4 regions of the Novosphingobium sp. BL-S-34 genome follow, and region 4 is predicted to be linked to each of the others. Evidence: riboswitches for the same ligand, from Rfam matches in the RefSeq annotation. Region 4 holds a riboswitch; each other region holds the start of a gene.
The links. A riboswitch is a leader RNA that binds a small molecule or an ion and turns the genes downstream of it on or off. The one in region 4 is predicted to bind cobalamin.
Positions count from the first base shown of each region.

Region 1 (4,980 bases), 520 kb from region 4:
ATTCCGCGGCCACGAAGTCCGCGATTTCCTCAAGCGTGAGCAGTTGGAACTGGCCGTCGTAGCTCTTGCTTTCGGGGCGCATGGCGCCGAGCCGTTCGACTGCGCGCAGGGTCTTGATCTCTGCGAGGGTGAAATCCTCGGTGAACCAGCCGGTGACCTTTTCCCCGTCGATCACCTTGGTCGTGCGGCGCTGGGCGAATTCGGGATGCTCCGCGACATTGGTAGTTTCGGCGATGTTGTTCTCATGCCGGGCGATCAGGGCACCGTCCTTGGTCGAGACGAGATCCGGCTCCACGAAGTCCGCGCCCTGGTCGATGGCCTTGGCGTAGGACGCCAGGGTGTGCTCTGGCCGCAGCGCCGAGCAGCCGCGGTGGCCGATCACCAGCGGCTTCTTGCGCGCGCCTCCAGTATGCGCGACCGAATTCTGCGGCGCCGCCAGTGCGGGGCCCTGGCCGAGAAGCGTGGCGGCGCCTGCCCCAGCGCCGGCAAGGAGCATGCCGCGGCGGGACAGGGTGGTTTCGGCCGGGTGGTGGTTCATCGCGGTAATCTCCGGGCTTAAGGCAGGGATCGCGGGCAGCGTACCCCGTGCAGAAGCGCGGCGCTGCGGCCATGATCCCGCCTCCTGGCGGGGCGGCAGGGTGTGTCCCTTGCGCGACTAGCCCCGGATCATGACAGCACGGGGTCGGAATATCGCCTTGCGTCAGGGGCTTGCCGCGTTGCCGGAAGGGGGCGGCGATTTGCCGCTCCTTTGCGTGAACTCATGCCTTCGTTCGGGCGTTCAGGCTGCGAGCGTCAGGGGAGCAACCGGAGGGAGGAGCCCGATCATGGAACATCTCAGTTTTCCCAACGAAAGCGCCGAATACCGCCGCGCGCGCAACGAACTGCTCGATGCCGAAATGGACCTGCGCCGCCAGACGGAAACGGTTGCGGCGATGCGCCGGGCGCTGCCCCCCGGCGGGACGATCAAGGAGGACTACGTCTTCGAACGCGTCGGGGATCATCAGCGCCCGGAGCAGGTGCGGCTGTCGGAATTGTTCGCGGGGAAGCCCAGCCTGATCCTCTACAGCTACATGTTCGGTCCCGAGCGCGACGAGCCTTGCACCGGTTGCACGCATCTGCTCGACGGGCTGGACGGGGCCGCACGGCATGTCCCGCAGGCTGCGGCGTTCTACGTCGTCGCCCGTTCGCCTTTGGCCCGTCTGGTGGCCTGGGCGCGTGAGCGCCGCTGGCCGCATCTCCGGTTCCTCTCGGCCGAAGGCAGCAGCTACACACGGGACTATTTCGGCAACACGGCCGGCGTAACCCCCGCCATGCGCCAGGAGCGCGGGTACGAGGACGGAAAGGACTGGGACGAGCCGATGATCAATGTCTTCCGTAAGGACGGCGGCGAGGTTCGGCATTTTTGGGGCGGCGAACTGCTCTACGCCCCGGAGGAGCCGGACCAGCACCATCGCTCGCTGGATGCTTTGGACCCGGTCTGGGGCTTGCTGGACCTGCTGCCCGAGGGGCGCGGAGATTTCTTCCCGAAGCTGAGCTACCGCTGACCGGGGGTCTCTAACCACGTTCCCGGCGCGCGTCCCTGTTTGGACGTGGCTCCATGAGACTTGCGGATCGGCATTTCCTGCGTTAGCGCCCCGGTGCCCGCCCGATCCGTCAGGATCGGCGGGCAAGATCGCGCCGGTGCCTCGAACGAGGCTTAATAGGGAACGCGGTGAGAGGGTTCGTCCCTCGAATCCGCGGCTGTCCCTGCAACTGTGAGCGGTGAGCAAGATGCCGTGGCTTCCCCCGGGGAGCCGGCCACTGGATCGCGGGCGCCCGGCGCCACGGACCGGGAAGGCCGAGCATCGCGCTTTGACCCGCAAGCCAGGAGACCTGCCGGCGCATCGGTCGCTCTTGCCCTGGCCCAGGGATAGGCCAAGGCTCGGTACTCCGCGTGAGCGACGAAGCCGTGCGGCTGGGGCTGCATCGGCGCGCAGGACGGGCGTTCATCGCGCCCGCCCGTCGTTGCGTGCGGACCGACGCCCGTCGGCAAGCCCCGGTCATCGTCGCTGCGCGCGAGAGGATGATGCCGTGGGGCAGGATGAAACGCGCGTCCCGATGACAGGCTTCGCCTTGCGCGGATGGTGCCCGGATGCCTGGCGTCCGATGATGGCCGGAGACGGGCTGATCGTGCGCGTGAAGCCCCGGCTGGCGCGCCTGACCGCGGCCGAGATCGCGGTGCTTGCTGATCTGGCGCGCCGTTTCGGCAGCGGTGCGATAGACATCACCAATCGCGCCAATCTCCAGATCCGCGGTGTCCGCGAGCAGGGCTGGCAGGATCTGCTGCGCGCCCTGGTCGACCGGGGCCTGGTCGATTCCGACGCTGCTCTGGAGGGGCGGCGCAACCTCCTTGTCGCACCCGGCTGGGATCGCGGGGACGATACCGCGCGGATCGCGGAAGAACTCCTGGGCCGTCTGGGCGAGTTGCCCGAATTGCCCGGAAAGATGGGCATCGCGGTCGATGCCGGCCCCGTCGCCACGCTGCTGGACAGCCCTGCGGATTTCCGCATCGAGCGCGCGGAAGCCGGCGGCCTGCTGCTCCGCCTCGACGGGCGCGAGAGCGGGGTTTCCATCCTGCCGGAAGAGGCCACAGACCGCCTGATCGCGCTCGCGCACTGGTTCGTGGAGACAGGCGGCGCCGCTGCCCGCCGGGCCTGGCGCCACACGGCCGCTCTTCCACAATGGGCGCGGGGGGATGGCCGTCCCGCCGTCGGAGCCGCTGCGCCGCATGGCTACGGGGTGCCGTTCGGGCGGATCGAGGGGGAGGCAATGGTGCGGCTGATGGCAGCGACCGGCGCTGCGGCGCTTCGCGTTACGTCTTGGCGGCAGCTTCTGGCCGAATCCGAGGTGCGAGAGCCGGTGGACGGCTTCATTCGCGATCCCGGCGACCCGCTGCTGCGCGCCGATGCCTGTCCGGGCGCGCCGACATGCCCGCAGGCGACGGTCGAAACGCGCGAACTGGCGCGCCGGTTGGCGCCGCATGTGTCCGGGCGCCTGCACGTTTCCGGCTGCGCGAAAGGCTGCGCGCGCGCACGACCGAGCGACGTGGTCCTGACCGGGCGCGACGGCGTCTTCGACCTCGCCCTCCGTGGCCGCGCGGGCGACCCGCCGACGCTGGGCGGCCTTTCTCCCGACCATGTCCTTGCTCATTTCGGAGCCTCATGAATGGCGCATATCTACGAAAAGGATGGCGCGGCCATCTATCGCCAGTCGTTTGCGACGATCCGCGCCGAGGCGGACCTCGCCGCCTTTCCCGCTGACGAGGAGCGCATCGCGGTCCGCATGATCCACGCCTCGGGGCTGGTGGAGCTGGCGCGGCACATCCGCTTCTCGCCCGGATTCGCCCGCGCGGCGATGGCGGCGCTGGAGGCGGGTGCGCCGATCCTGTGCGATGCGCGCATGGTGGGCGAAGGGATCACTCGCGCCCGGCTTCCCGCGGACAATGCGGTGATCTGCACGCTCCAGGATCCGCAAGTCCCGCAAATGGCGCAGGCGATGGCCAATACCCGCTCGGCGGCGGCGCTCGAACTCTGGCCGCCGCACCTTGGCGGGGCCGTGGTGGCCATCGGCAATGCGCCCACCGCGCTGTTCCACTTGCTCGACATGCTGGAGGACCCCGATTGCCCGCGCCCGGCAGCGATCATTGGCTGTCCCGTCGGCTTCGTGGGGGCGGCCGAGTCCAAGGCCGCCCTCTGGGATGCCTGCCCGGTGCCCTGCTGCATCGTCGAAGGAAGGCTGGGCGGCAGCGCGATCACCGTGGCCGCGGTCAACGCCATCGCGAGCAGCGCGGAATGAGCGTGGGAACCGTACACGGCGTCGGACTGGGCCCCGGCGCGCAGGACCTGCTGAGCGTTCGCGCCGACCGATTGGTGCGCGGAGCCAGGCATGTCGCCTATTTCCGCAAGGCCGGCCGGCCCGGTCAGGCGCGGCGGATCGTCGAGGGCATGCTCCGCGCCGATGTCGTCGAGCATGCGATGGAATATCCGGTGACCACGGAGATTCCGCTGGGAGACCCGCGCTACAACGCCTGCCTTTCCCGCTTCTACGCAAGCTGGACCGAGCAACTGGCGAAGCTCGTCCGCGAGGGCGAGGATGTCGTGGTGCTCTGCGAGGGCGACCCCTTCTTCTACGGCTCGTTCATGCACCTCTATACCCGCCTGGCCGAAGCAGGGGGCCATGCAGGGCCGGCACCGGTGCCGGTCGCCGTCGTGCCGGGGATCACCGGAATGTCGGGCGCCTGGACGGCATGCGGCGCGCCGATGACCTGGGGCGACGATGTCCTCACCGTCCTCACCGCCACGCTACCGGAGGCAGATCTGGCGCGGCGCATTCGCGATACCGACGCGCTCGTGGTCATGAAGATCGGCCGCAACCTGGCCAAGCTGCGCCGCGCCGTCATCGCTGCCGGGCGCGAGGGGGAGGCCTGGCTGGTGGAGCATGCCGCGATGGCCGAGCAGCGGGTGACGCCGCTCGCCGAGGCGGAAGCCGTGACGCCCTACTTCTCGATCCTGCTGATCCACGGACAGGGGCGCCGGCCATGAGCGGCTGGCTCGCCATCGCCGGGCTGGGGCCGGGCGACGAGGCGCTCGTCACGCCCGAGGCCTCTGCGGCCCTGGATGCCGCCACCGACGTGATCGGCTACGGCCCTTATGTCGCCCGGGTGGCGCCGCGCGCGGGCCTGCGCTTCCATGCCAGCGACAACCGCGTCGAATTGGAGCGCGCGGCCCATGCGCTTTCGCTCGCGGCCGAGGGGCAGCGCGTGGTGGTGGTCTCCTCCGGGGATCCGGGCGTCTTCGCCATGGCGGCGGCCGTGTACGAGGCCTGGGAGCAGGGCCCTGCCGACTGGCGCGAACTCGATATCCGGGTCTTGCCGGGCATCACCGCCATGCTGGCGGCGAGCGCGCGGGCGGGCGCGCCGCTGGGCCATGACTTCTGCGCCAT
Region 1 is NZ_CM166473.1:1,385,310-1,390,289, reverse strand. It holds gene AC1VV3_RS19940 (glycerophosphodiester phosphodiesterase) at 1-538, opposite strand, end outside; gene AC1VV3_RS19935 (DUF899 family protein) at 825-1,544, shown strand; cobalamin riboswitch at 1,667-1,894, shown strand; gene AC1VV3_RS19930 (cobalamin biosynthesis protein CobG) at 2,071-3,204, shown strand; gene AC1VV3_RS19925 (precorrin-8X methylmutase) at 3,205-3,834, shown strand; gene cobI (precorrin-2 C(20)-methyltransferase) at 3,831-4,580, shown strand; gene cobJ (precorrin-3B C(17)-methyltransferase) at 4,577-4,980, shown strand, end outside.
Region 1: linked by a shared signal. The riboswitch ahead of AC1VV3_RS19930 (cobalamin biosynthesis protein CobG) and the one ahead of cobW (cobalamin biosynthesis protein CobW) in region 4 are both predicted to bind cobalamin.

Region 2 (4,980 bases), on a different replicon from region 4:
TAGTAGTTGAAGGCGGTCAGGTCGTAATCGATCAGGTTCTTCGTCTTGCGGTCGAAGTAAGTGACCGAGAACGTGCCGTGGCCTTCCGCAAAGGGCTGCTCCACGCCGACATCCCACGACTTCGACGTCTCGGGATCGAGCGCGCGGAAGCCGGAATTGGAATAGAGCTGGTAGAGCGACGGCGCCTTGAAGCCCTCTCCATAGCTGGCGCGCAGGATCGGCGCTTCCTCGCTGCCCCCGATCACCCAGGCACCGTTGGCCGAGAAGGTGGTCTTGTGGCCGAAGTCCGAATTGTCGTCATAGCGCAGGCCGCCGTTCAGCGTCAGCCCGGTGACGGGGCGCAGGGTCAGCATGCCGAAGTAGCTGTCGATCGAGGTCGAATCCTTCGAGCCGTAATTGTCGGAGAACTTCTGCTTCTCCGTCTCGGCACCGACGAGAATGCTGGCCATGTCGATGGGGGTGTAGGAGACCTGACCCTCGAAACGGTCGGCGCGGCCATTGGTGGTGTAGGGACCGAAGACGGCATCGTCCGAGATGCGGCGCGTATCGGTGAGGCCATAGCCCAGGCGCGCGCTGAGGCGGCCGTCCAGCCCCTTGTAGCGCAAGTTGGCATAGCCCACGGTGTCGCGCTTCAGGCCCACGTTCAGGGCATCGGCGCCGGTGTTGTCGTAATCGTAATTGGCCTTGGTCCAGTACGTCCCGGCATCGGCGGAAAGACCGCTCACCAGCTCCACTTCGGCGCGGGCGTTGGCGCTCTTGCTCTCGAAGCCGTCCTTCTCCTGGCCGCCGAGGCGCTCGTCGAAAGCGGAGTAGCCGTCGCCCTTGAGCCAGTTGCCGCCCAGCGTCAGGCCCACCGGACCGACCTTGCCCGCCGCCGAGGCGCCGAGCTGCTTCTGGTCGCGCCAGCCGTATTCGGCCTGGCCGCGCGCGGTCCACTGCTCGGTCGGGCGCGCGGTGATGAGGTTGATGACGCCGCCGATCGCGCGGCTGCCCCAGAGCACGCCGGACGATCCGCGCACCACTTCGATGCGGTCAAACTGGCCGACGGTCAGGCTGCCGAAGTCGAAGCCGCCGCCCACGTCGCCGGGATCGTTGATGCGCACGCCGTCGATCAGCACAAGGCTCTGCGCGTTCTCGGCGCCGCGGATGAACACGCTGGCCGGCTGGCCGAAACCGCCCGACTGGGCGAACGTCACGCCCGGCAGGCGGGCCAGGATGTCGGTCGCGGTGACCGCCTGGGTGCGCTCGATATCCTCGCGGGTGATGACCGAGACGGACTGGCCGATCTCGCTGGTGGGGGTTTCGGTGCGCGTCGCGGTGACGACGATACTATCGATTGCGGCTTCATCCGCGAAAGCGGGGGTCGAGACGGCAAGAGCCGTCCCCAGCAGAAACAGGTACTTCACGCGTATTCCTCCAACCTGAACGACTTTGCCGTCCATGGCGGAGACGCGCGCTTTTCCTCATGCGCGTGCTCGCTGCATGCCGGGACACCCCGCCCGGCTGCGGAACGACCGTCAAAGGCAGGTCTCCTGGCTCCCGAATCTTCGCGCCGCCTGCCGCCTTCCCGGTGTGACCCAGTGGCATAGCGTGGCAGGGGCGCTCCCCGGTTACAGTTGCGGGGGCAGCTTCGGACTTGCGCCGAAATTCCCACCAGGGTTCCCTTTTCACGAAACCCGGGGCCCGGCTCCGGGCCACCCATGACGTCGCGAGTGCCGATACTGGGCAGTGGGGGGATTGGCAAGCGGCGCAAAGGGCGGCGCGGCGGTATCGCCGGGGAAGATCGCAAACAAACTCTTAAGCGATTCAGCCTATCGCTGCCCGCTGTACCGCTTCGGGACGCGCCGATTTCCAGGGATGCCGCGCCCGGCAAAGCAGGTTAGGCGCAAGATGCGCGATGACCCGATGGAACGCGAAATCCGCGCTGGCCGACGATGCGCCGAAAGGACCCGAGTGACCGCTGCCGCCCTTCCTGCCTGCACCGAAACCTGGGAGCCGCGCCCCCGCGATTTCCAGGGCCATTTCGTGCGCGGCGGACGCAAGCGGCTGCAACGCAGGCGGCGGCGCTGGACGCTCGGCTCGGCCGCGCTCGTCGCCGTGGCCCTGCCTGCCTTCGCCGCGCCTTCCTTCGCCCCGGCCGAAGCCTGGGACCGCCTCACCGCCTCCGGGACGGAAACCGGCGGCGCGCCCGTTCTGCCCATGCCCTTCGAGCAGGCCGGCGCCAGCTTCCCCGGCTCTGCCTATTACTATCTCGAAGCCGAACAGCCCGTGCTCAAGATAGGCGAAGGCATCCATTCCGACGCGGATGACGGAACCAGCGGCCCCGGCCCGGTCGCCCGCGCCCTGCGGATCGACAATTCCGGGGTGGACCGCAGCCGCGCGCTCCAGTGCCTGACGGCGGCGATCTATTACGAAGCCGCCAGCGAGCCCGACGGCGGCCAGCGCGCCGTGGCCCAGGTCGTGCTCAACCGCGTGGCCCATCCGGCCTATCCCAAGACCGTCTGCGGCGTCGTCTATCAGGGTTCGGAGCGGCCGACCGGCTGCCAGTTCTCCTTCGCCTGCGACGGATCGCTGGCCCGCGCGCCGCAGCGCTTCTTCTGGCAGCGTGCCGAATCCGTCGCCCGTGCCGCGCTGTCCGGCGAAGTCTATACGCCGATCGGGCTGGCGACGCATTATCACACGATCCAGGTCAATCCCTACTGGGCCCCGAGCCTGCACTATCTGACCACGATCGGCGCTCATCGCTTCTATGCCTTCAACGGCGCCGCGGGCCGCCCTGCCGCGTTCCGCTTCGCTTATTTCGGCGGCGAGCCGCTGGCCGCCCCGCATCGCCGCGACGAGTCCGCCGCCTCGGCCCTCGCCACCGCCGCGCTGGACCCGCTGGCCGTGCAGCGCAGCTTCGGCACCGCCGAGGCGCTCCGCCCCGGGCAGGCCGCTGCGCCTTCGCCCGCCATGCCCTCCGCCACCCCTTCCACGGGTGCGGAGCGCGCGCCCGTCTATGCCAGCGACGTGCGGGAACGCGGGGGCGAGTCGCTCTACAAGGCCAGCAACTTGCCCGAGACCCAGGGCGTGCGGCCGGAATATGCCAATTCGGGCAAGTGGATCGCCCAGCCGCGTCAGGAGCAGGCCCGCTGAGGGCAAGTTGGCGCCTTTAGCGATCCGGCGCTTTCATCAATTCGTCACGGGAACGACTGCAAGGTTTCAGCAACCATAGCCCCACACCAAGACTTAGCGGCTTCATCCTATAATACCGGGAGAGACGCCAAGCCCCCGAGCGTTTCCAACAAGAGGCTCGCTTTACCATGGCAATCCGCTTTTCCGCCGCCCGGGACGTCTCCTGCCCGGTGATGGTGCGAGCGCTGTGCCCGTCGGTTTCGCTCTGCGCGGTGAACGACAACGGCGCCGGCCTGCGCGGTGGCCTCCGCCGCGAGCCGGTCGCGACGGCGACCACGGACACGCCGCACCAGCGCATCCTGGCTGAAGCGCTGCGCCACTTCGCCCGCCATGGCCTGTCCGCCGCCGCCCACGCCCGCGCCCATGCCGCCGCCGCGCGGCTTGCGGGCAACGACGGCGAATGCACCCGCTGGATCGCCATCTGCCGCCAGCTCGACCGCCGCATGGCCGACGCCTTCGCCGGACGGATCGCCAGGAACGACTGAAACCGGCCAACCGCCTTCAGGCCCTACCCGCCGCCTTCAGGCCCTGCCAGTCGCTAGAACAGGCGGGCCAGCAGGGGCGGTCCCAGGGTCAGCACCCCGATCAGGGCCGCGGCGATCGAAGCGACCAGCACGCCGCCGGCCCCCAGATCCTTGATCCGGCCGATGGCGGGGTCGAACTCCGGATGGATGCGGTCGCACAGGCCCTCGACCGCGGTGTTGAACGCCTCCGCCAGCCATACCAGGGCCATGGCCAGCACGAGTCAGCGCCAGTCGGCGGCGGAAATCTCCAGCCAGAACCCGGCGACCACCACGCCCAGCGAGGCCGCCAGGTGCAACCGGGCATTGTGCTCGTCGCGCACCAGCCAGCGCAGCCCGCGCCCCGCGAACAGGAAACTCCGCAGGCGCGCCCGCGGGCTGAAACCGGGACTGAAAGGGCTGGAGGTCGGCTTTCCGGGCGGTTTCAGCAAGCAAGTCAGTCCAGCGATTGCGCGACGAGGCCGTGGCGGCCCGTCACGGAGGAGCGATCGGCACGAACGCGGACAGTGTCCGCAACCGGGCTCCTCGGCAAGCACCGCCCGCAGGATCTGCAAGCCGCAACATTTGGAAAAAGGCACGACACGGCCGGTACGTCCACGCTCTCTATAAAGAGCCATGCCGCGACCGCCCGCCCCTCATCCGGGCCGACTCGCACCCTGCGACGCTTGCCTGTCATCCGGACGTGCGAGACAGTGAGCCACCCTCGGGAGAGCACCCGGAGGATGCAATCTGCGCCCGGTCTGTTGCGTGAAACGGCCGCACCACCCTGGCTCAGGGCGCCGTTTCCTGCGCATTTTCGCTCACTATTGCAATTGCGAACTATTATCAGTAAAAACTCGCCTGCCTGCCCTTCGCGCGGGCTTTTCCCGGTTGCAATGTCGGTTCGGGGGGCGTAGGCCGCCCTTCGTTGAACACCGGCACCTGCCTTAGCGGGACAAAGCAGGCCGCCTTTTCGTCCGTTGGTCCCGCCTTTGGGAAGGACAAGCAAGCATCATGGCTCGTAAGAAGATTGCCCTCATCGGCGCCGGCAACATCGGCGGCACTCTCGCGCACCTCGCCGCGCAGAAGGAACTGGGCGATATCGTCCTCTTCGACGTGGCTGAAGGCCTGCCCCAGGGCAAGGCTCTGGACCTGTCGCAGTGCGGCCCCGTTGAAGGCTTCGACGCCAAGATCACCGGCACCAACGACTATGCCGACATTGCCGGCGCAGACGTCATCATCGTCACCGCCGGTGTCGCTCGCAAGCCGGGCATGAGCCGCGACGACCTGCTGGGCATCAACCTCA
Region 2 is NZ_CM166472.1:2,947,854-2,952,833, reverse strand. It holds gene AC1VV3_RS14060 (TonB-dependent receptor domain-containing protein) at 1-1,406, opposite strand, end outside; cobalamin riboswitch at 1,506-1,717, opposite strand; gene AC1VV3_RS14055 (cell wall hydrolase) at 1,954-3,135, shown strand; gene AC1VV3_RS14050 (hypothetical protein) at 3,303-3,659, shown strand; partial or broken gene AC1VV3_RS14045 (diacylglycerol kinase family protein) at 3,713-4,126, opposite strand; gene mdh (malate dehydrogenase) at 4,689-4,980, shown strand, end outside.
Region 2: linked by a shared signal. The riboswitch ahead of AC1VV3_RS14060 (TonB-dependent receptor domain-containing protein) and the one ahead of cobW (cobalamin biosynthesis protein CobW) in region 4 are both predicted to bind cobalamin.

Region 3 (4,980 bases), on a different replicon from region 4:
TTGCTCTATGCCGGCGCCAATCGCCTCACTGCCCTGCGGCTGGCCGAACTGGACCTGCCCGAAGCCAATGCCATGCGCGCACCCGGCGAAGCGCCCGGCCTCATGGCGCTGGAGATCGCCATCGACGAAGTGGCCGAGAAGCTGGGCATGGACCCGGTGCGGTTCCGCGTGCTCAACGATACGCAAGTCGATCCCGAGCATCCCGAGCGGCCCTTCTCGCAGCGCAACCTCGTGCGATGCCTGGAGGACGGTGCAAAGCGCTTCGGCTGGGAACGCCGCCAGACGCGTCCGGGCAAGATGCGCGACGGGCGCTGGCTGATCGGCATGGGCGTGGCGGCGGCGTTCCGCAACAACATCAACATGACATCGGCCGCCCGCGTGCGGCTGTCGAGCGACGGCGTGGTCACGGTGGAGACCGACATGACCGACATCGGCACCGGCTCCTACACCATCATCGCCCAGACCGCGGCGGAGATGATGGGCCTGCCGGTGGAGAACGTGCGCGTGAAGCTGGGCGATTCCTCGTTCCCGGCCTCGGCAGGCTCCGGCGGGCAATGGGGCGCCAACAGCTCCACGTCGGGCGTCTATGCGGCTTGCGTGAAGCTGCGCGAAGCCGCGGCGCAGCGGCTCGGCATGGATCCGGCCACCGCGGAATTCGCCGATGGCGAAGTGCGCGCGGGTAACCGCTCCGCCGCCCTGGCCGAGGCGGCGAAGTCTGGCGAGATCGTTGCCGAAGAGACGATGCAGTGGGGCGATCTGGGCAAGAAGTTCCAGCAGTCGACCTTCGGTGCGCACTTTGTGGAAGCGGCCGTGGACGCCTATACCGGCGAGACGCGGGTGCGACGCATGCTGGCGGTCTGCGCGGCCGGACGTATCCTCAATCCCAAGACGGCGCGCAGCCAGGTCATCGGCGCCATGACCATGGGCGTGGGCGGCGCGCTGATGGAGGAACTGGCGGTCGACAAGCGCTTCGGGTTCTTCGTCAATCACGACCTTGCCGGGTACGAAGTGCCGGTCCACGCCGACATTCCGCACCAGGACGTGGTTTTCCTCGACGAGGCGGACGACAAGGTCTCGCCGATGAAGGCCAAGGGCGTGGGCGAACTCGGGCTCTGCGGCGTCGGCGCGGCCGTGGCCAACGCGGTCTACAACGCCACGGGGGTGCGCGTGCGGGACTATCCGCTCACGCTGGACAAGCACCTTGCGAAACTGCCGGCTATCGCCTGAATCCCAGGTCGGCGGTTTGGCAGGTCAGCAGGTCGGCGATCAATTCCGGCGCCGAGGGGAAGTAGAAGTGCATGTAGCTGGCCGTGAGCGGTCCGTGGCGGAACAGGCGTTCGCCCGGCCGCCCGTCCGGCGTGACGGCGCTGACGGTGGGCAAAAGGGACGTTTCCAGCCGCGAATAGTGGAACGTGTGGCCCCGCGCGACATGACCGCCCAGTTCCATCTCCTGCATGCCCAGCGCTGCCAGCCGCCCTTGCATCACGGCCCGCGCAGGCAGCAGGCCGAGCAGGGCGGCACTGGCGCCGTCGGTGCTTTCGAGCCTCTCGGAGGCGTAAAGCATGCCGCCGCATTCGGCCAGGATCGGCCGCCCCGCCTGGAAGTGGGCGCGGATCGCCGCGATCATCGGGCGATTGGCGGAAAGAGCGTCCAGATGCAGCTCGGGATAGCCCCCGGGTAGCCACAAGCCGTCGCAAGGGGGCAGCACGGCATCGCGCAGCGGCGAGAAGAAGGCGAGCCGCGCCCCGGCCCGTTCCAGAAATGCGAGGTTGGCGGGATAGATGAAGCCGAAGGCCTCGTCGCGGGCAATGGCGATGCGGCGGCCTGACAGCGCGGAGGGCGGCGCTTCGGCGGCTTCCGGGGCGGGGAAGGGCACCGGCTCGGGCAGCCAGAGCGCGGTTTCCGGCAGACTGTCGGCGGCGCGGTCTATGCGCGCCTCGATATCCGCCACCTCCCCGGCCTGCACCAGTCCGAGGTGCCGTTCGGGCAGGCCGAGCCCGGCATCGCGCCGCAGGGTGCCAAGCCATTCCACCCCGCCCGGCATGCCGCGCTCCAGCAGTTCGGCATGGCGCGCGCTGCCGACGCGGTTGGCCAGCACGGCGGCCAGGGTCACGTCCGCGCGGTAGGTGGAAAGGCCGTGGACCAGCGCACCGAACGTCTGCGCCATCGAGGCGCCGTCGATCACCGCCATGACCGGCAGACCGAACAGGCGGGCGATGTCGGCGGAGGAGGGGGTGCCGTCGAACAGGCCCATTGCCCCTTCGACAAGGATCAGGTCGGCGTCCCGCGCGGCCTCGTGCAGCAAGGCGCGGCATTCCCGCTCTCCGCACATGAACAGGTCGAGCTGGTGGACGGGCGCGCCGCTGGCCCTTTCCAGCACCATCGGGTCCAGGAAGTCCGGCCCGCACTTGAACACCCGCACTTTGCGCCCGGCGCGGCGGTGGCGGCGGGCCAGCGCGGCGGTGACGAGGGTCTTGCCCTGTCCCGACGAGGGCGCGGTGACCAGCAGGGCGGGGCAGGCCGTCATGCGGGCAGGCACGAATATCGTCCGGACGGAGCGGTATCCGAAAGGCGGAAGGGGCAGGGCGGCATGGCGGTTCGATCCTCCTGGGCGCAAGTACGGCTTGTCGTCTCGCGAAAGACCGGGTCCGCGGGGAGCAGCGCTCCGCATCGGGCATGGCCCCCGTCCGCCCGGTACATCCCGCCCGCGCGAAGGATCGACGGCTGGGGGCCGGTTTCCTGACTTCCTGGGCCCGATTTCTCGGAATCGGCGCGCCTTCCGCCGCCTTCTCGGCACCGCGCGGTGCCAATGGCGTGCTGGCGGGGCGCATCCCCGGTTACAGTTGCGGGAGCAGTGCCGGATTCCAGCGGGATTACCCCTCTGGCCCGGACTTCCCGATTAAGCCCTTGCGGGCCCCCCTGGCCCGGCGGGCCTATGGCACTTCGCCAGAGAGCGCAAGCGCGGGCAGGACACGCGCAAGCGCCGGGCTCTTGCACGCGGCACCCCACCGGGATAGGGGCGCTCCAGCGACAGGTTCCCCGCAAGGGGATCAAAAGGGAACGCGGGTGAATGCCCGGGCTGCCCCTGCAACTGTAAGCGGCGAGCCGTGCGGCCAATTCGCCATTGGGGGTGCAAGTCCCTGAGAAGGCGGCCGAAACGGCACTGACCCGTGAGCCAGGAGACCTGCCTGACGCCGTCGTTCTTCGACCGGACAGGGTGAGCCGGGCGAACGGGGCCATTCCTCGCGCAACGACAGCCATTGCCGTGCCGGCACGCGCCGCGCGGGAGGGGGCGTCGTCCGCTGCATGGGCGGCAGAGGCCCTGCCTTTCGCATGCGTGCCGACCCGGCCGGGTCGATGCTCGTGCGAAGGACATGCCGTGAACTGCCGAATTCCCGCCGCCAGCCCCCTGGCTCTCGCGCTAGCCCTTGCAGGGGCGCTGCACCCGCTCGCGGCCCTGGCCGAGGAGGCCGATGCAGTGCCTCTGGACGAACGCATCGTGGTCACCGTCCTGCGCACGCCCGTTGCGGCCGACCGGGTGGCCGATACCGTCACCGTGCTCGACGAGGCGCAGATCGTTGCGGCCCAGCCGATCGCGCTGACCGATGTGCTGCTGCGCACGCCCGGCATCAGCATGTCGCGCAACGGCGGTTATGGCACCACCACGTCGCTGCGCATTCGCGGTGCCGATGCCGGGCAGACGGTGATGGTGATCGACGGGATGCGCCTGTCGGACGCCTCATCGACGGCGGGAGGCTATGGCTTTGCCAATTTCCTGGTCGACGATGCCGATCGCGTCGAGATCCTGCGCGGTCCGCAATCGATCCTCTGGGGCAGCGATGCCATCGGCGGTGTCGTCAACGTCCGCACCCGCCGCGCGGCCGCGCCGCTGGAAGGCAGCTTCGCGGTGGAAGCAGGAACCCATGACACCGTCTCGGCCCGCGTGGGTCTTGGCGGCACCTCCGAGGCCGTCGACTGGCGCATTGCCGCCTCGCGCTTCGCCACGGACGGCATCTCCGCGCGCGCGAATGGCACGGAGGACGACGGCTACCGGCGCAGCGCGGCCAGCGGCACGATGACTTACCGCGTCGCGCCTGGCATCTCGCTGGATCTGCGCGGCTACTGGTCGGATTCCCGGAACGCGTTCGACGGTACCTCCGGCGACTCCCTGGCCTATGGGTGGACGCGCGAATGGTCGGGCTATGCCGGGGTGAACTTCGCGCTGCTGGACGGCCGGCTGGCGAACCGCGTGGCCGTGCTCCAGACCGAGACCGACCGCGAGAACTTCGACCCCGCACGGCAAGTCCGCCAACTGACGTTCGACGCCCATGGCCGCGTGCGCCGTTTCGAGTACCAGGGCACCTACACGTTCAGCGAGGCCATCCAGGCCGTGTTCGGCGCCGAGCGCGAGGAACAGCGGATGACCACCGCCTCGCCCGCGAACAGCACCGCGGCTTATGCCCTCGTGCCCAGCCGGGCGAATACCGAGAGCGTCTACGGCGAACTGCGCGTGACCCCGCTCACCGGGCTGACGCTCAATGGCGGCGCGCGCTACGATCACCAGTCGCGCTTCGGCGGCAACACGGTGTTCAGCGCGGGCGCGGTCTACACCCCCAATGGCGGCGCCACGATACTGCGTGCCAGTTATGACGAGGGTTTCAAGGCGCCCTCGCTCTATCAGCTGTTCAGCATGTACGGCGTGGCCGATCTCAAGCCGGAGAAGGCGAAAGGCTGGGAACTGGGCGCCGAGCAGGGCTTCGGCGAAGCCTTACGCCTGTCGGCGACCTGGTTCGAGCGCGATACCGACAACCTGATCGACTTTGCCTACTGCCCCACCAGCGGCACCCTGCCGGACATCTGCTACGTTCCCGGCACGGGCACCTCGCGCTTCGGCTACTATGCCAACGTCAAGGCCAGCCATGCCCGCGGGCTGGAACTCGCCGCGTCGGCCACATGGGGCGTCCTCTTCGCCCAGGGCAA
Region 3 is NZ_CM166472.1:2,671,832-2,676,811, forward strand. It holds gene paoC (aldehyde oxidoreductase molybdenum-binding subunit PaoC) at 1-1,227, shown strand, start outside; gene AC1VV3_RS12820 (cobyrinic acid a,c-diamide synthase CobB) at 1,217-2,539, opposite strand; cobalamin riboswitch at 2,713-2,936, opposite strand; cobalamin riboswitch at 3,016-3,206, shown strand; gene AC1VV3_RS12825 (TonB-dependent receptor plug domain-containing protein) at 3,380-4,980, shown strand, end outside.
Region 3: linked by a shared signal. The riboswitch ahead of AC1VV3_RS12820 (cobyrinic acid a,c-diamide synthase CobB) and the one ahead of cobW (cobalamin biosynthesis protein CobW) in region 4 are both predicted to bind cobalamin.

Region 4 (4,980 bases):
CAGACGTGGAACGCGAGGTAGGCGTGCGGCGGAGGCAGGGCCGGATCGTGGTAGCTGGCCTTGGGATCGATATTATAGCCGCGCGCGGGCTGTACCGCGATGGCGAGCTTGCCGAAGCGATGAACGGGCAGCCGGAACGTGCCGTCGCGCACGAAGGGATCGGCGGAGGGTTCGCCCCAGCGTTCCAGCATCGCCTTGCGCGCGCTTTCGGGGACTGCGGCGAAGGCGCTTTCGTAACTTGCGAGCGGCAGGGAGACTTCGCCGGACCGGTCCAGCGAGGTAAGATCGTTGGTCACGCCGCCGGTCATGACGCGCATCAGTGCGGCGCCGTCGCGCGGGGCATCACCGGTATCATAGCCCGCCCCGGCCAGCGCGGCGATGATGGCGGCGGTGCTGGCGGGGGTGTCGAGTCCGACGCCGTTGCCGATGCGCCCATCGCGGTTGGGGTAGTTCGCGAGTACCAGCGCCACGCGGCGCTCGGCCGGGGCGCTGCGACGCAGACCGGCCCAACCGGCGGCCAGATCGGCGACGAAGGCCACCCGGTCCGGTGCGACGCGGGGGACGACGATGCCGCATTGGGTCACGTCGTCGAAACGTTCGGCGGCCTTGAAGGCCACTGCGCGGGTAAAGATGCGGCCGTCGACTTCGGGCAGCGCCACGTTCATCGCCAGATCGCGCGGGCCAAGACCGCGCGCGGCGCCCTGCCAATCGGCTTCCTCCACGCCCGCGAAGGCGACTTGCAGGATCGGGCAGTTCGCCTTTTCGAGAATGCCAGGCTTGCGGTCGTCGCCTGCGGAGGAGGAGGCGAAGCTGGTGGCGTTGACGATCACATCGGGCGCGATTTCGCCGAGCAGGCCGCCCAGCCAATCCACCGCGAAAGGCTCACGCAAGGCGCGGACGTGGACGGCGGCGACATTGAAGCCGCGCTCCCGCAGCGCCGCGATCATGGCGTCCACCGCGTCGAGCGTGCCTGCGATCATCAGCGCACGGTAGAACACCAGCAGCGCCAGCGGCCGGCCTTCGACCCATTCGGCCTGCACGTCCGCAAGCCCGGCGCGCTCCGTGCCTGCAAGATAGAGCCCGGCATCGGCCACCGGCACGGGATCGTCCGGCTCTCCCGCATCATGGCCGATGGCCCGTGTGGCGGTCCGCAGGAAGGAGAGGGCATTGGCAGTACCGCCCTGCCGCAGATAGTCGCGCAACTTCTCGCGCATCTCGGCAGGCAGGGTGGAAGCGTGATCGAGCGCCGGATCGGCCTCTCGCCCATCGGCTATCGCGGCGAAGGCAATGCCGTTCTCGCGCGCGACGCGGGCGATCTCGTCGATGCCGTAGCCCCAGTAGCTCTTGCCGCCGAGCAGGATCACGCAGACGAATTTGGCGTGCGCGATCACTTTCTCGACATAGAGGTCGATCGAGTAGGGATGGCGCAGTTGCAGCAGGTTGGCGAGGCGGACGCTGGGAGCATCGGAGGGCAATCGCGCCGCCGCGCTTGCAAAGCAGGCGAGTTCGCTGTCCGCCACGGTGAGGATCACCATGTCGCCGGGAGACTGGTCGAGGTCGATCGCCTCTTCGCCGTTGGAGATCGTCCCCGGCGTGGCGGACAGCAGGTGCATCAGGCGTTCCCCCCGACACCGCGACAGAACTCTTCCTCGTCATTGCGAGCGAAGCGAAGCAATCCAGGGCGGCTCTGCACAGCTCTGGATTGCTTCACCCGCTTTGCGGGTTCGCAATGACGAAGTGGGGAGGGGAGCCTGTGCTTCACGCTGCCACAGTGCCGAGAACTTCGGCCAGGCCCGCTTCGATGGTCGCGCGGTTCAGTCCCTTCTGGCCGATGGCCACGAGCTGGGTGCGACGCGCTTCCTGCGGCAGCCAGGCGCGGTCGTAGAAGTGCTGGATGCGCGGGCCGACGGCCTGCACCACAAGGCGGCTCGGCTTGCCGCCGACCGCGACCATGCCCTTCACGCGCAGCACGTCATGCTCCGCGATCAGGTCCTTGAGGCGGGCGAGCAAGGCGTCGAGATCGGCGACATCGCCGCCCGAGACGACGAAGCTGTCGAAGTCGTCATGGTCGTGATCCGCGTCCAGTCCGTCGATGTGCGAGGGGCGGGAATCGAGGTCGTCCTCGGCAGCGGCAGTGATGCCCAGCAGCGCCGCGATATCGACCGCGCCGTGATCGGCGCGCACGATCTTCACGCCGGGGCGCGTTTCGGCCAGCACCAGCGTTTCGACATGGGCGAGAGCTTCGGCATCGACGAGGTCGGTCTTGTTGAGCACGACCATATCCGCGCAGCCGAGCTGTTCCTCGAACAGTTCTTCCAGCGGGCTTTCGTGGTCCAGCATCGGATCGGCGGCGCGGGCTGCGGCGAGGGCGACCTCGTCGGTGGCGAAGCGGCCGGCGGCAACGGCATCGGCGTCGATCAGAGCGACCACGCCGTCCACGGTGGCGCGGGTACGGATGTCAGGCCACTGGAAGGCCTTCACCAGTGGCTTTGGCAGGGCAAGGCCGCTGGTTTCGATAATGATGTGGTCGGGCTTGTTCTCGCGGTCGAGCAGCTTCTGCATGGTCGGCAGGAAATCGTCGGCGACGGTGCAGCAGATGCAGCCGTTGGCCAGTTCGACGATGTCGTCTTCCGGGCAGGCCTCGTCATTGCAGCCCTTCACCAGTTCGCTGTCGACGCCGACGTCGCCGAACTCGTTGATGATGAGCGCGAGGCGGCGGCCCTTGGCGTTCTGGAGCAGGTGGCGGATCAGCGTGGTCTTGCCGGCGCCGAGGAAGCCGGTGATGACGGTGGTGGGAACTTTGCTCATATCTCGTCTCCCGCGCGCCAGCGACCTGAAACGGCGGGGCGTCCCGTCGCGGGCGCGACGATGGCGGCACGCCGCGACGGACCGGCGCACGGGCGCCCGACGCGATATGCCGCTGCGGCCCCGGCCGCATGCATCACGTCGCTCAGACGGAAGAGTTACCGTGCCTTGGCCATTCCCTGGACCCGGGCAAGAGCGACATCGACGCCGGCAGGTTTCCTGGCTCGCGGGTCATCACGCGATGCACGGCCTTCCCAGGCCTCGCATGACTTAGCGTCCGGCCCAGTGGCTGCGGTGGGGGGCTTGCCCCGCCGCGAATGTGCATCGCGCTCGCCGCTTACAGTTGCAGGGACAGCCGCGGATCGGGACGGCGAACCGTCCTTACCGCGTTCCCGTATTAAGCCCCTTGCGGGGCACCGGCGCGATCTTCGTCGGGCCGCCAGAAGGCATCCCGAACCCGGAGGCGATTAGCCGGGGACGCCCCGCACCGCAAGACCCAGAGACTGCAATCGCCAACTCCGGTTGAAGGAAAGAACGGTACAGGAGAGCGGCGCCACATCGATGGCGAGCGCTGCGCGCAGCGGCAGTTCCAGCGCATGGGAGATGGCGGCGCGGATCGTCATCGGGTGCGTGATGGCGCAGGTCGGCGCGTCGGAGCCGGCAACGCGGTCCATCCATGCACCGATCCGCGTGCGAACCTGATCCAGTGTTTCACCCGCGGGCGCGCCTTGCGCGGGTTCGGCCAGCCACCGGCCAAGCTGTCCGGGATCGCTTGCCTCGATCTGCGCGAAGGACAAGCCTTGCCACTCGCCATGATCGATATCGGCAAGCGCCGGTTCGGTCCTGGCCGTAAGCCCCATCGCCGAGGCGGTCTCGGCAGCGGCGCGGGCAGGGCTGGCTTGCAGCGCGGCGTGGTAGCGTTGGGGCAACCTGGCCAGGGCGGCATCGCGTCGCCCTGCCGCATCCAGCGGTTCCGCCGGCTCGGGAAACCGGCCTTCGCGGCTCGACGCCGTGGCGGCGATGCAGATCAGCAGGAGGGGTGTCGCCAAGGGTAAATTCCGTGGGGTCGTTGACGCCGCGGCCCGCGCGGTCCTAAGGAAGCGGCGTCGAGTATCGAAGAAGCCGGTGAGAATCCGGCGCGGTCGCGCCACTGTAATCGCACGGGAACCATCCCGTCGAGAGCCAGACCTTCCTTCTTGGCAACAGGTTTCCCGGGGACGCGCAATCCCGCCAAGGAGCATGACAATGGCTGTTTCCACCGCAGTTTTCGACGACGCTTTCATTCCCGTGCCGGGCGGTAACGCCATTCCCCTGGAAGACATCGCGCCCTGGGCCGTGCTCGGCACGCTGCTGGCCGTCATCTTCATCTATTTCGTCAGCACCGAACAGGGCGCCTTCTCCCTGTTCCAGGGCATGTACGTCCACGAATTCGTCCACGACGGGCGTCACCTCCTCGGCTTCCCCTGCCACTGAGGCGCTGCACATGACCAGGGACTTGCTCTGGCGCGGGATGCTTGCCGGCATTCTGGGCGCACTTCTTGCCACGCTTTTCGCGCGGGGCTTTGCCGAACCGCAGATCGATCTGGCGATCGGTTACGAGGAAAGCCACTCCGCGCATGATGCCCCGTCCGGCCATGCCGGGATGGCCATGCCCCACGCTGGCACGCCGGCCGAGCCGCAGGAAGAGGAACTCGTCAGCCGCGATACGCAGAAAGGTGCGGGACTGGTGACCGCGCTCGTGCTGTACGGCGCTGCGGTGGGCGGGATCTTCTCGCTCGTCTTCGCTTACGGCTACGGGCGCATGGGAAATCTGGGCCCGCGCAGCTTCGCACTCATGCTGGCCGCGCTGACATTTGCGCTGGTGGTGTTGGTACCGGCGATCAAATATCCCCAGACCCCGCCAGCCGTGGGCAAGCACGAAACCGTGGCCCTGCGCACTGCCGCCTATTTCGGCATGATCGCGCTGTCGCTCGGCGCGGCCGTCGTGGCAGCGCGTATCAGGAGCGCCCTTGCACGACCGGGACGCGGTTTCGATGCCACGCTGCTCGGTCTTGTGATCTATCTGGGCCTGGTGGGCCTGGGGCAGTTTCTGCTGCCTGCCGTGAACGAGGTTCCCACGGACTTCCCGGCCGTGCTTCTGTGGAACTTCCGCGTGGCCTCCATCGGCACGCAGCT
Region 4 is NZ_CM166473.1:861,359-866,338, forward strand. It holds gene cobN (cobaltochelatase subunit CobN) at 1-1,613, opposite strand, end outside; gene cobW (cobalamin biosynthesis protein CobW) at 1,759-2,808, opposite strand; cobalamin riboswitch at 2,998-3,240, opposite strand; gene AC1VV3_RS17765 (histidine phosphatase family protein) at 3,273-3,854, opposite strand; gene AC1VV3_RS17770 (CbtB domain-containing protein) at 4,051-4,278, shown strand; gene AC1VV3_RS17775 (CbtA family protein) at 4,289-4,980, shown strand, end outside.